DNA from 2 places in the Fictibacillus sp. KU28468 genome. Region 1 is predicted to be linked to the other one. Evidence: a T-box and tRNA genes for the amino acid it is inferred to sense, from the RefSeq annotation. Region 1 holds a T-box; the other holds one or more tRNA genes.

Evidence for each region. The T-box of region 1 lies ahead of ileS (isoleucine--tRNA ligase). A T-box ahead of a tRNA ligase gene usually reads a tRNA of that ligase, here a tRNA-Ile.
Region 2: it has a tRNA-Ile gene. The T-box ahead of ileS (isoleucine--tRNA ligase) is inferred to sense a tRNA for this amino acid. The anticodon was not compared.

Annotation. Positions count from the first base shown of each region.
Region 1 is NZ_CP110666.1:2,640,948-2,647,710, reverse strand. It holds gene pgeF (peptidoglycan editing factor PgeF) at 1-771, shown strand, start outside; gene OKX00_RS13685 (YggS family pyridoxal phosphate-dependent enzyme) at 734-1,411, shown strand; gene OKX00_RS13680 (cell division protein SepF) at 1,424-1,852, shown strand; gene OKX00_RS13675 (YggT family protein) at 1,873-2,151, shown strand; gene OKX00_RS13670 (YlmH family RNA-binding protein) at 2,168-2,941, shown strand; gene OKX00_RS13665 (DivIVA domain-containing protein) at 3,024-3,521, shown strand; T-box leader at 3,576-3,802, shown strand; gene ileS (isoleucine--tRNA ligase) at 3,878-6,643, shown strand.
Region 2 is NZ_CP110666.1:1,824,161-1,830,923, forward strand. It holds gene OKX00_RS09380 (Na/Pi cotransporter family protein) at 1-1,593, shown strand, start outside; gene OKX00_RS09385 (DUF456 domain-containing protein) at 1,625-2,107, shown strand; tRNA gene OKX00_RS09390 (tRNA-Asn) at 2,252-2,326, shown strand; tRNA gene OKX00_RS09395 (tRNA-Met) at 2,333-2,409, shown strand; tRNA gene OKX00_RS09400 (tRNA-His) at 2,427-2,502, shown strand; tRNA gene OKX00_RS09405 (tRNA-Ile) at 2,537-2,613, shown strand; tRNA gene OKX00_RS09410 (tRNA-Ser) at 2,627-2,719, shown strand; tRNA gene OKX00_RS09415 (tRNA-Met) at 2,897-2,973, shown strand; tRNA gene OKX00_RS09420 (tRNA-Phe) at 2,987-3,062, shown strand; gene OKX00_RS09425 (superoxide dismutase) at 3,352-3,963, shown strand; gene OKX00_RS09430 (MFS transporter) at 4,120-5,397, shown strand; gene OKX00_RS09435 (peptidoglycan D,D-transpeptidase FtsI family protein) at 5,511-6,763, shown strand, end outside.

The DNA of each region.
Region 1 (6,763 bases):
AATGGTTTTAGCAAGCATCCATATGAATCATTGAATTTAGGATTCCATGTCGGGGACAACCCGGAGGATGTTCTAAAAAACCGGCAGAGCGCAAGTGTTTCCATTGGAGCTGCTTTAGACCACTGGGTCGGAACTGAGCAGGTGCATCAGGCAGTCATAAAAAAAGTTACGCATGAGGATGCTGGAAAGGGCGCAAAAGATCTGGCAAGCGCGATTAAAGGCACCGATGGAATATATACATCAGAAGAAGACCTGCTACTAACCTCACTTTACGCTGACTGTGTGCCGCTTTTCTTTTTGAGTCCCCAAAGCAAACTTGTCGGGCTTGCCCATGCAGGCTGGAAAGGTACAGTCGGCAAGATCGGAGCAAACATGGTGGATGAATGGGTGAAGGCTGAAGGTGTCAGGCCCGATGACATCATTGCAGCAATCGGCCCATCGATCGGATGCTGCTGTTATGAGGTAGATGAATTTGTTATCAAGCAAGTCAACAAGGCGCTTCCGGCTGATACAGCAAATTTTCCATACCGTCAGATAGACGAGACGCATTATTTGCTGGATTTGCGGGAAGTAAATAAGAGGATCCTGATTCAGGCAGGCATGAAAGAGGAAAATATTGTTGAAACTTCTTATTGCACCAGCTGCAATAATGAACAATTTTTTTCTCATCGCAAGGAACTTGGAAAAACCGGCAGGATCATGAGCTATATCGGGCGTTTGAAAGGAGCAGAACGTGAATATCCAGCAAAATCTTTCAGTCATCCAAACTAATATTTCTGAAGCTTGCAAGAAAAAAAACAGAAAGCCAGAGGACGTTAAAATTATTGCCGTGACGAAATATGTGAGTACTGAAACGGCTGTGGATGCAGTGAAATCTGGCGTTGAGCACATTGGTGAAAACCGTCCGGAAGGCCTAAAGGAAAAGTATGAGGTTCTTGGTGATGATGTGACGTGGCATTTTATTGGTTCTCTTCAGTCCAGAAAAGTTAAGGAAGTTCTCCCTTACGTTGACTATATTCATTCATTGGACAGGCTTTCGCTTGCTAAGGAGATCGATAAGAGGGCAGACCGTGTCATCAATTGTTTTGTTCAAGTCAATGTCTCCGGAGAAGAAACAAAACATGGGTTGTCGGCTGAAAAAACTCTATCATATGTCGATAATATGAAAGAGTTTCCAAACATCCGGATCGTAGGGCTGATGACCATGGCTCCTCATACAGAAGATGAGGAAACCCTTCGTTCTGTTTTTTCAACACTTAAACAGCTGCAAAATGACATACAGGCGAAGCATTACGAATTTGCGCCATGCACTGAGCTTTCCATGGGAATGTCTAATGATTATGAAATAGCTGTCCAGGAAGGAGCAACGTTCGTCAGAATTGGGACCAGCCTGGTCGGCAAAGAATTTTAGGAGGTGCCAATCATGAGCATAAAGAACAAATTCAAGCGCTTTTTTGACCTTGAAGAAGATGAATATGTATATGAAGAGGTAGTTGAAGAGGATGGTGCAGAGGCTGTGGAGAGTGAATATCCTCCTGCTCAAACAAAGAAAAACAAGCAGAACGTCGTCAGCCTGCAAAGTATTCATCAGCAATCCAAGGTGGTCCTTGTTGAACCGAGAGTATACGCGGAAGCACAGGACATTGCCGATCAATTAAAAAACAGGCGTGCGGTTGTCATGAACCTGCAGCGCATTCCACATGATCAGGCAAAACGGATCGTCGACTTTTTAAGCGGAACCGTTTATGCGATAGGTGGAGATATACAAAAATTAGGTCCTAACACATTTTTGTGCACACCGGAAAACGTAGATATTTCCGGATCGATTTCGGAAATGCTGGAAGGCGAATAATACGAGGACGGTGGCTTTCTTTGGTATATCAGATTGGGAACTTTGTTAGCGAACTTTTCACTATCTATCGATATATAGTCATAGCGTACATATTAATGTCATGGTTCCCGAATGCAAGGGAATCTTCCATCGGCCAATTTATTGCCAGAATCGTGGAGCCATACTTGGCGCCGTTCAGGAGAATCATCCCGCCGCTTGGCATGATTGATATTTCTCCGATCGTCGCATTATTTGCATTATCGTTTGCACAAGCTGGTGTGAAAATGGTCATTTACTGGATTGGCCAATACCTGGCCTAAAGGCAGAGGAGCATAGATGAACATATATCAGCATTTTCGTAAAGAAGAATATCCCTTTATTGATCAAGTGCTGCAGTGGAAGGCTGAAGCTGAGGAACGGTATTCTGTTAAACTGACTGATTTTCTTGATCCAAGAGAGCAGGATATCGCTGAAAGCATGATTGGAAAAGGCTCGGAGGCTTCCCTGGCGTTCTGGGGAGGCTCTTCTTTTTCTGAGAGAAAGAGAGCATTAATCTATCCTTCTTATTTTGTACCCGAGAAAAAGGATTTTGAAGTTTCTGTATTGGAAATTCACTATCCAGCAAAGTTTGTAACGATGGAGCATCGAGACGTTCTCGGCTCTCTGATGAACCTTGGAATGAAGAGAGGAAAGTTTGGTGATATCCTTCAAAACAAGGACAGGATGCAGATCGTTGTTGCAGGCGATGTGAGCGACTACGTCTGCCTTAACTTAGAGCGGATCGGAAAAGCGAGTGTTAAGCTGAAAGAAGTGTCTGAAAATGATCTCATTGAATCAGACGAGATTTATGAAATGAAAGAAGGAACAGTTTCTTCATTGCGGCTTGACGTGGTTCTCTCTGAGATCTATGGGCTTTCTCGGTCAAAAGTCAGCCCTCTCATTCAAGGGTCGAAAGCAAAGGTCAATTGGAGGGTTACTGAAGAAGTGTCTTTCCCAGTTGAACCTGGAGATTATTTATCTTTAAGAGGATACGGCAGGAGCAAACTGATCGCTGTGGAAGGTAAGACAAAGAAAGACAGATGGCGGGTAAGGTACGGAGTTTTACAATAAATTATACAGTTTAGAAGGAATGGCATTACAATTGTCGAAACTAGGTAATTAATAGAAAGCATCATTAGCGGAGGTGGCGGAAATGCCTTTAACACCATTGGATATTCATAATAAAGAGTTTACCCGGGGATTTCGGGGTTATAATGAAGATGAGGTCAACGATTTTCTTGATCAAGTAATTAAAGATTATGAATCAGTGATCCGCGAAAGAAGAGAATTGGAAGAAACCGTAGAAAAGCTTGAAGAGAAGCTTTCCTATTTTAAAAACATTGAAGAAACATTGAACAAATCTATTCTTGTTGCTCAGGAAACAGGCGAGGAAGTTAAACGAAGCGCAACAAAAGAAGCAAGGCTGATCGTAAAGGAAGCGGAAAAGAACGCGGACCGAATTATCAATGAATCGCTGGCTAAATCCCGAAAAATCGCGATGGAGATCGAAGAATTGAAAAAGCAGTCTTCTGTTTATCGCACCCGTTTCCGCATGCTCATCGAAGCTCAGCTGGAAATGCTGAAGAATGAGGATTGGGATGCTCTTCAGCCTGCAGAACGTGGTGAAGAATACGAACTGGAGATGAAATAGAACGCTTGACGTTTTTTCGTCCTAAGCATATAATTCTTTAAAGATTATTATATTTCGGCAACGATGAAAGGGAAAGTATGTAGAGAATCCATTTTTCAAGTAAGCGAGCTGGTGATGGTGGAAGACCGGTAAATGGACTGTACAGAAGATCACCCCGGAGTTTCCAGGCTGAACCTGCACTAAGTAAGCCTGGCGTTCTTTCACGATACGATTGCAAAGCGGGTTTCTTTCATTTTGAAACCTATTAGGGTGGTACCGCGGGTGGCCTTCTCGTCCCTTCACAGTGACGAGAAGGCCTTTTTGTATGCATGTGAGCAGTTGGAAATGATTTTTTCGATAGATGTAGGAGGAAAAATATGAATTACAAAGACACGTTATTAATGCCTAAAACAGAATTTCCGATGCGGGGCAATCTTCCTCAGCGTGAACCGGAAGTTCAAGCCAAATGGGAAGATCTGAATATTTACAATAAAGTGCAGGAACATACGAAAGGGCGACCTTCCTTCATTCTTCATGACGGGCCTCCTTATGCCAATGGAGATATCCATGTAGGGCATGCAGAGAATAAGATCTTAAAAGATATGATCGTCCGTTATAAATCCATGACAGGCTATCATGCACCATACGTTCCTGGCTGGGATACACATGGCCTTCCAATTGAAACCGCCTTAACCAAGAGCGGAAAAGTAAAAAGAAAAGAGATGTCGGTTGCAAAATTCCGTAAACGGTGTGAAGAATATGCTCTGACACAAGTGGATCGCCAGCGGAATCAGTTTAAACGACTGGGAGTACGCGGAGATTGGGAGAATCCGTACATCACCCTGAACAAAGCGTATGAAGCCCGTCAGATCGAAGTATTTGGCGAAATGGTGAAAAGGGGATTCATCTACAAAGGATTGAAGCCTGTTTATTGGTCTCCATCATCTGAATCTGCATTAGCAGAAGCAGAGATCGAATATTATGACAAACGTTCAGCATCTATCTATGTTGCGTTCCCGGTGAAAGACGGAAAAGACGTACTTGATCAAGACGTAAGCATCGTCATCTGGACCACGACACCATGGACCATTCCGGCAAACCTCGGTATTTCCGTTCATCCTGATCTTGACTATGTCGTTGTTGAGGCAGAGGGGAGAAAGCTTCTAGTGGCACAGGCGCTAGTCGAGCAGCTGGAAAAAGAATTAGAATGGACGAATGTGACGGTTTCCAAAACCGTAAAAGGTAAAGATCTTGAACATGTTGTTGCACAGCATCCTCTTTATGATCGTGAATCCCTCGTCATGCTCGGTGACCATGTCACGACTGATGCAGGTACTGGGTGTGTCCATACAGCACCCGGACACGGGGAAGATGACTTCCTTGTCGGTAAAAAATACGGACTAGAAGTGCTCTGCCCAGTCGATGACCGTGGTGTTATGACAAGTGAAGCTCCTGGATTTGAAGGCATGTTTTATGATGAAGCTAACAAGCCAATCACACAGAAGCTGGAGGAGGCTGGCGCGCTCTTAAAGCTGTCCTTCATCACCCACTCATACCCGCATGACTGGAGAACGAAAAAACCGGTAATCTTCAGGGCTACTGCTCAATGGTTCGCTTCTATTAAAGGAATGCGTGAAGAGATGCTGGACGCTATTAAAGAAGTGAACTGGATTCCTAACTGGGGCGAAACAAGACTGTTTAACATGATCAAAGACCGTGAAGACTGGTGTATTTCAAGACAGCGTGCATGGGGAGTTCCTATTCCGGTGTTCTATGCAGAAAACGGTGAACCGATCATGACGGAAGAAACAATCGCGCATGTTGTAAAACTGTTCCGTGAACACGGATCGAATATTTGGTTCGAACGAGATGCAAAAGAACTGCTTCCTGAAGGATTCACGTCTGATCACAGTCCGAACGGCAGGTTCTCTAAAGAAACAGACATCATGGACGTATGGTTTGATTCTGGATCTTCTCACTGGAGTGTTCTTGAAGAACGCGAAGATCTAAGCCGTCCGGCTGATCTCTATCTGGAAGGTTCTGACCAGTACCGCGGATGGTTTAACTCATCTCTTTCCACATCAGTAGCGATCACAGGCAAGGCACCGTACAAATCGGTTCTTAGCCATGGTTTTGTTCTTGATGGTGAAGGAAGAAAAATGAGTAAGTCCATCGGCAACGTAATGGATCCAATAAAAGTCATGAACCAGCTTGGCGCTGACATTATCCGCCTATGGGTATCTTCTGTGGACTATCAGGCAGATGTCAGAGTGTCCGATGATATTTTGAAACAAGTAGCTGAAGTTTACCGCAAAATCCGTAATACACTGCGCTTCTTGCTTGGAAACCTTAATGGGTTTGATCCGAAAGTAAACGCTGTTCCTTTTGAAAAACTTGGCAAGATCGATCAGTACATGCTCGTTAAACTCAATAAACTGATCGACCGGGTAAAGAAATCTTATGATGAGTACCAGTTCCTGTCTGTTTATAACGCGATCCATAATTTCTGTACCATCGATCTGTCATCATTCTACCTTGATATTGCTAAGGATACTCTCTACATTCAGTCAGAGGACGATATTAAACGCAGAAGCATACAGACCGTACTTTATGAAGCACTGATGGCGATCACAAAATTGACAGCTCCAATTCTGGCCCACACGGCCGACGAAGTTTGGAGCTACATTCCTGGTGTTACAGAGGAAAGTGTTCAATTAACAACCATGCCGGACTCTGTCACTTATCCTGGTGAAGACCAATTGATGAAAGACTGGGATCTGTTTATGGATCTTCGTGATGAAGTATTAAAAGCACTTGAGGAAGCAAGAAATGCTAAAGTAATCGGGAAGTCCCTTACAGCGTCTATCACCCTGTATCCTGCAGAAAATGTGAAGAGCTGGCTTGAAAATGTAGAGGACCTTAATAAACTGTTTATTGTTTCAGAGGCAGTGATTGGCGGTTTTAGAGATGATGCTCCTGAAAGGGCAGTAAAATATGATCACTTGGCGGTTTCTGTTAAGCCTGCTGAAGGCGAAACGTGTGAGCGCTGCTGGGTTGTAACACCAGAAGTTGGTTCTGATGAAAAACACCCTACACTTTGTGCATCGTGTGCAGAGATTGTAACTAAAAATTATGAAAACTAAATCGTGAATAAAGAATAGCTGTCTTTCTGACGACGCAATCATTGCGGCTTGAGGAGGACGGCTTTTTTTAGGCTATTTTTGCTTTTTGTATGGACATTCACCTAACCACTTGCTTTGAAA
Region 2 (6,763 bases), 820 kb from region 1:
TTTTTAGGCGGGCTCGGCCTTTTTCTATTTGGAATTAAATATTTAGGTGAGGGTCTGCAAAACTCTGCCGGTGATCGGCTGAGGAACCTTTTGGACAGTCTGACGACCAATACATTTACAGGAATTTTGGCTGGCTTATTCGTAACCATGCTCATTCAATCCAGTTCCGCCACCACGGTTTTGACGGTAGGGCTCGTAAATGCAAGAATGCTGACGCTTAGACAGGCAGTTGGGATCATCATGGGAGCCAATATCGGAACTACATTCACTGCTTTTATCATTGGATTTGATGCAGCGGGATTTGGTCTGCCCATGCTTGCGGCAGGGGCATTCTTCGTTTTTTTTATCCGGAATTACAAATATGTTTTCATCGGAAGAATTTTATTCGGACTGGGCGGGCTATTTTATGGGCTGCAGCTAATGGGAGCAGGGATGGAACCTTTGCAGTCCTCCCTTGATTTTCAAAACATCACGGCACATTTAAACGATCAGCCGTTTTTGGGCATCGCCATTGGAACCTTGGCAACAATGATCCTTCAGTCCTCAAGCGCGACCGTGGGCATATTGCAGCAGATGTTTTCAATGGACCTGATTCATTTAAACGGTGCCCTTGCTGTTCTTTTTGGTGATAATATCGGAACCACCATCACAGCTGTGATCGCATCGTTCGGGGCCTCTCAGAATGCCAAGAGAGCAGCACTGGTTCATGTGCTGTTCAATATCATAGGGACGATTATTTTTGTGATTATCTTTATCCCTTACAAAGGGTTGATCCAATGGATTTCAAGCAGTCTCCATCTGGAGCCGCCCATGCAAATTGCCTTTGCGCACGGAATTTTCAACATCGGCAATGTTATTATCCTGTTTCCATTTATTTCATTGCTGGTCTTTACAGTCTCAAAATTGATTAAAGATGATCAATGGTCTGTCGACAGCAAGACGGTAAAATTGGACGAGAAAGTCATCAACAGTTCTCCGGAATTTGCCCTGCATCAAGCTAGGCAGGAGCTGCTTAAAATGGCTGACTATTCAAGAGAGGGGCTTAGCCAGGCATTGCTTTTCTTCCAGACCCGGAAAAATAAGCATGCCGATACAGCCATGCAGTATGAAGAAGAGATTAACCGGTTTGACAGGCAAATCACCAAGTTTCTCGTTAAACTTTCTATTCATTCCTTGTCCAAGAATGAATCTAAAGAGCATACGATGCTTCTAAATCTGTGCAAGGACATCGAAAGAATCGGGGATCATATGAAAAATATGATAGATCTGGTCTGCTTTATGGCACGAAATAATATTAAACTTTCGGAAGTAACGTCACGCGACTTTGAAAACATGATGATCCTGACCCAATCCTGCCTGACAAAAGCGATTATTTCTCTTGAGACGAACGATAAACCGATGGCTGAGGAAGTTCTGCACATTGAGGACGATATTGATGAAATGGAGAAAACTCTGAGAAAGAAACACATTCAGGACATCAACAACAATTTAAGCACCGGCCAAGAAAGTGTAGTGTATGTAGACTTTATCAGCAATCTGGAAAGGATCGGAGACCATTCTGTCAATATTGCAGAAGCAGTGCTTGAACGATAAACCTACTTAAAACACTACAGGAGGCTTTCTGATGGATTATGTATATTGGATATTAATCGGCATGTCGTTCGTTCTGGCATTCGCTGCCCTGATCTTTCCCATACTGCCTGGAGCGCTTTTTCTGGCTCTCGGGTTTGTGCTCTATGGTATTTTTTATTCCTTTCAGCCATTTACGCCCTTTTTCATCGGGGTAGAAGTGTTTTTGCTGGCAACTCTTTTTGTAGTGGATTATTTCAGCAATTTGTATGGAGTAAAAAAACGGGGCGGTTCCAAAGCGGCCGTATGGGGCAGCACGATCGGCCTGCTCCTTGGCCCATTTGTGATTCCCGTTGCCGGCATCATCGCCGGACCGTTTCTGGGTGCGTTTATTGCAGAATTGATCATCGGGCGAAAATCAATAGGAGAAGCGGCTAAGGTAGGGTTTGGCTCAGTTCTTGGTTTTTTGGGAGGTACGGTTGCCAAGATTATCATTCAAGTGATCATGATTGGCTATTTTCTTTTTGTCGTATTATAAAAATAGTCCTTGCTAAAATGTTGGAGACGTGCTATATTTATGTCTGTCTCACCGATGGCTTTCAAAATGGTCATAAAAAAAAGGTTTGACTTACATAGCTTGAAAATGATATAGTAATTTTTGTCCCTTAGAGGACAACATTGTTCCACAGTAGCTCAGTGGTAGAGCTATCGGCTGTTAACCGATCGGTCGTAGGTTCGAGTCCTACCTGTGGAGCCAAAATATGGCGGTGTAGCTCAGCTGGCTAGAGCGTACGGTTCATACCCGTGAGGTCGTGGGTTCGACTCCCTCCGCCGCTACCATATTTTTTAAGGCGATGGCGATCGTGGCGAAGTGGTTAACGCACCGGATTGTGATTCCGGCATTCGTGGGTTCAATTCCCATCGGTCGCCCCATTTTTATTTACATAACTATTTTAATACATAAAATGGACCCTTAGCTCAGTTGGTCAGAGCGGTCGGCTCATAACCGATTGGTCGTAGGTTCGAGTCCTACAGGGTCCACCATTTTTCAGCACGTGGAGGTATACCCAAGTCCGGCTGAAGGGATCGGTCTTGAAAACCGACAGGGGTGTAACAACCCGCGGGGGTTCGAATCCCTCTACCTCCTCCATAATTTCTTAATTTTTATATCATAGCGGGGTGGAGCAACGAGCGTTACAGCATGATTATGCTGCGAGTAACCTCGACGGATACACTCCAATGATTACTCAAGTAGAGGAAGAGGTAAAGCCTCTGAGAGACAGTAATAACTGCGGAGGAGTGACCTCGTCCGTAAACTTAATATCATCGCGGGGTGGAGCAGTCTGGTAGCTCGTTGGGCTCATAACCCAAAGGTCGCAGGTTCAAATCCTGTCCCCGCAACCATAATACCTAAATTGGCTCGATAGCTCAGTCGGTAGAGCAGAGGACTGAAAATCCTCGTGTCGGCGGTTCGATTCCGTCTCGAGCCACCATTTTTATACATAGTCAACCTTTGCCCAGCGTGGTGAAGGTTTTTTGTTTTTAATGAGAAAACTTTTGTTTTAATATCTCCCATAACAAGGGATAAAAGAAGTCCAGCTATGTACATAATAAGCTTTGATTAAAGAGGGTTAATCGTTGAAAGTTCCGGGTAAATCTGATAATGTATGAGTTGGGATACTTATTAAACATTATTGTTGCTTAACTATGTTTTCAATTTTGGGGTTTTTTCTCCAAAATGAAATATAAAAAAATGTTTACATACCAAGGAGGAGATTGATCATGGCAAAGTTTGAACTGCCTGCTTTACCTTATGCTGCAAATGCACTGGAACCACACATTGATGAGACTACAATGAATATTCACCACGACCGTCATCACAAAACGTATGTTGATAACTTGAACGCAGCGCTTGAAGGCCAAGCTGAGTTTGAAAACAAAGGCCTAGAGGACCTTCTTTCCAATCTTGATGCATTGCCTGAAAACATTCGCACAGCTGTACGCAACAATGGCGGCGGACATGCGAACCACAGCTTATTCTGGGAAATCCTGAAACCAGGCGGATCCAACGAACCTACTGGTGAAGTAGCTGAACGCATCAACAGCAAATTCGGAAGCCTTGATTCATTCAAGGAAGAGTTTGCAAATGCTGCAAAAGGCCGTTTTGGATCTGGTTGGGCTTGGCTAGTTGTTAATAACGGTGAGCTTGAAGTAACAAGCACAGCGAATCAAGATAACCCTGTGATGGAAGGCAAAACTCCAATCTTAGGTCTTGATGTTTGGGAGCATGCATATTACTTGAACTATCAAAACAAACGTCCAGATTACATTAATGCATTCTGGAATGTAGTAAACTGGGATGAAGTTGAAAAACGTTATAACGAAGCAAAATAATGCGGTAAAGCCGGCCAGGTTCTTTGAAAAAGACCCTGGCCGGTTTTTTTATACTCTTTTTCTAATGATATACAATAAAAACCAATTCTTCGTTTGGCGAATAGCCCCTTTCAGGATGTGAAAACTACATGTGAATTGCAAAGGGGCGAGAACAAAATGAAGTTCAATTTGTTTGGAGACACGGACAGAACGAAAGAATTGCTGCTATTGCTTGTGGTAGGAGGGCTTTTTGCATTGAGTACGGCTCTGTCTAATACGTTTGTTAACATTTATTTATGGAAGCAATCTGGTGAGCTGAAGGATATCGCTCTGTATAATTTATCAATTGTGTGCATTCAGCCTGTTGCTTTTTTTATTGCAGGTAAGCTGACAAAAAAAATTGACAGGGTTATTGTACTGCGGATTGGTGTCATCATATTATCGCTTTTTTATTTGTATGTGCTTTTCCTCGGCAAGCAGGCGAGTGAGTATCTGCTCATTCTTGGCGGACTGCTCGGAGCTGGGCTTGGATTTTATTGGCTGGCTTTTAACGTGCTGACCTTTGAAGTGACAGAACCTGATACAAGGGATAACTTTAACGGCTACCTTGGGGTGCTAACTTCCTTATCGGGTATGGTCGGTCCGATTAGCTCCGGATTCTTAATCTCGCAGCTGGATAAGTTTACTGGCTACCGCATCATCTTCAGCGTTTCATTGGTTTTATTTTTCAGTGCGGTTATCATCAGTTTTTTCTTAAGCAGACAGAAGGCCGAGGGGAAGTTTTTTGTCTGGAAGATCCTTAAGTCGAGAGAAACCAACTTAAATTGGGGCCGCATCCTAAATGCCCATTTTTTTCAGGGATTCAGGGAAGGGACGTTCATTTTTTTGATCGTCATATGGGTATACATTATTTCAGACAGTGAATTTGCGCTTGGAACATTTGGGCTTGTTCAATCTGCCGTTTCTTTTGTTGGTTATTTTATCGTCTCCCGGATGATGACCAGAGATAGAAGGAAGAAATCCATCTTTGTCGGAGGATTGATCCTATTCCTTTCTCCGTTCCTCTTTCTGCTTCAAGTCACTTTTCCGCTGCTTCTCTTTTATGGTGTGGTCATTTCCATCGCCTATCCGCTGCTGCTCGTTCCGTATGTTTCCCTGACATATGATGTGATTGGACGCTCGGATAACGCTGGGCCGATGAGGGTCGAATATATTGTCGTGAGGGAATTGTATTTAAATGCAGGACGGATTCTTTCTATTGTTATTTTGCTTATAACGATCACTTACTTTAATGGAGACTACAGTATTCCGGTGCTGCTGCCTGTACTGGGAGCCGGTCACTTTATCATTTATTTTTGTGTAAGATCAATTCGGTTTGCTACCCTTCAAAAATCTGAGATCATGTCGAACTATTCACAGAACAATACAGACAAGGAAGATGGGACTAGGGTATGACATTTTTCTTTCGGAAACATTGATTTACTGTTAAAATTATTTTAGTAAATCAATTTGTCGAAAATGGAAAAATAGTATCGAACTATTTCCATACATAAGTAAGGGTGGAATGAATGACTAAAGAAAAAAAGAAAAAGAATCATGTACCGGTTCGTCTGAATGCGTTGTTTCTGGCTGTTTTTTTCCTTTTTTCAGTTTTGATCTTCAGATTGGGCTATGTTCAGATCGTACAGGGTGAAGAATATCACAGGTCCGCTGATAAAAAGGAAAATGTGACTGCAAGGCTGGATGCTCCGAGAGGGAAAATGTTCGACACACAGGATCGAGTGGTGGTTGACAACAAGCCGCTTTATTCCATCACGTATACCCGCACTCAGAAGACGAGTGCAGAGGACCGCCAGGCGATCGCCAAAAAATTGGCGGGCTATATTCAGAAAGATACAAAAAGCGTAACAGAACGGGATAAGAAAGATTATTTTATCTTTTTAAATAAAAAAGAAGTAGAAAGCAGGATCAGCCTGAAAGAGAAAAAAGGCCTGAGCGATGATGCTTATTACAATCTTATGCTTGATCGGATCACTAAGAAGGATCTGAAAAGCTTTACTCCTCATCAAATTGAGGTATTGGCCATCAAACGGGAGATGGACAGAGGATATGCCCTGACACCTCAGCGAATTAAGATTGGTGCAACTCAAAAAGAGATTGCAGCCATAAGTGAGCATTTGGCTGAATTGCCGGGAGTAGATATAAAGCCTGATGCGAAAAGGGATTATCCTTATGGTGATACGTTCAAGGCACTGTTCGGGCAAGTAAAACAGATCCCGCAGAGTAAGATGGATTATTATGTTTCACGGGGAAATGAACGCAATGATCAAGTGGGAACCAGTTTCCTTGAACAGCAGTATGAATCACTGCTTAGAGGACAAAAATCGAAAATGGAGTTTGTGACCGATAAATCGGGCAATCCGGTTGGTGATCCGGTAGAGGTTGATGGATCCAGGGGCAAAGACCTCATACTCACCGTGAACATGCAGCTTCAGCAAAAAGTGGAACAAATTATTGAAAAAGAACTAAAACAAGCCAAGTCTGGAGGCTCCGCTTACGCGAACCGCGATTTGACGTCTGCTTATGTCGTCATGCTCAATCCGGAAAACGGAGAAGTCCTTTCTATGGCAGGTAAGGAATATGATAAGAAAACAGGAAAATATAAGAATGCTCCATTTGGAACGGTTTATAATTCATTTGCCATGGGTTCTGCCGTTAAAGGAGCAACAGTGCTTACCGGTCTGCAGCAAGGCGCGATCACGCCGAACACGCATTTTTACGATGCGCCCCTAACGTTTGGCGATGGCAGAAAGATGAAATC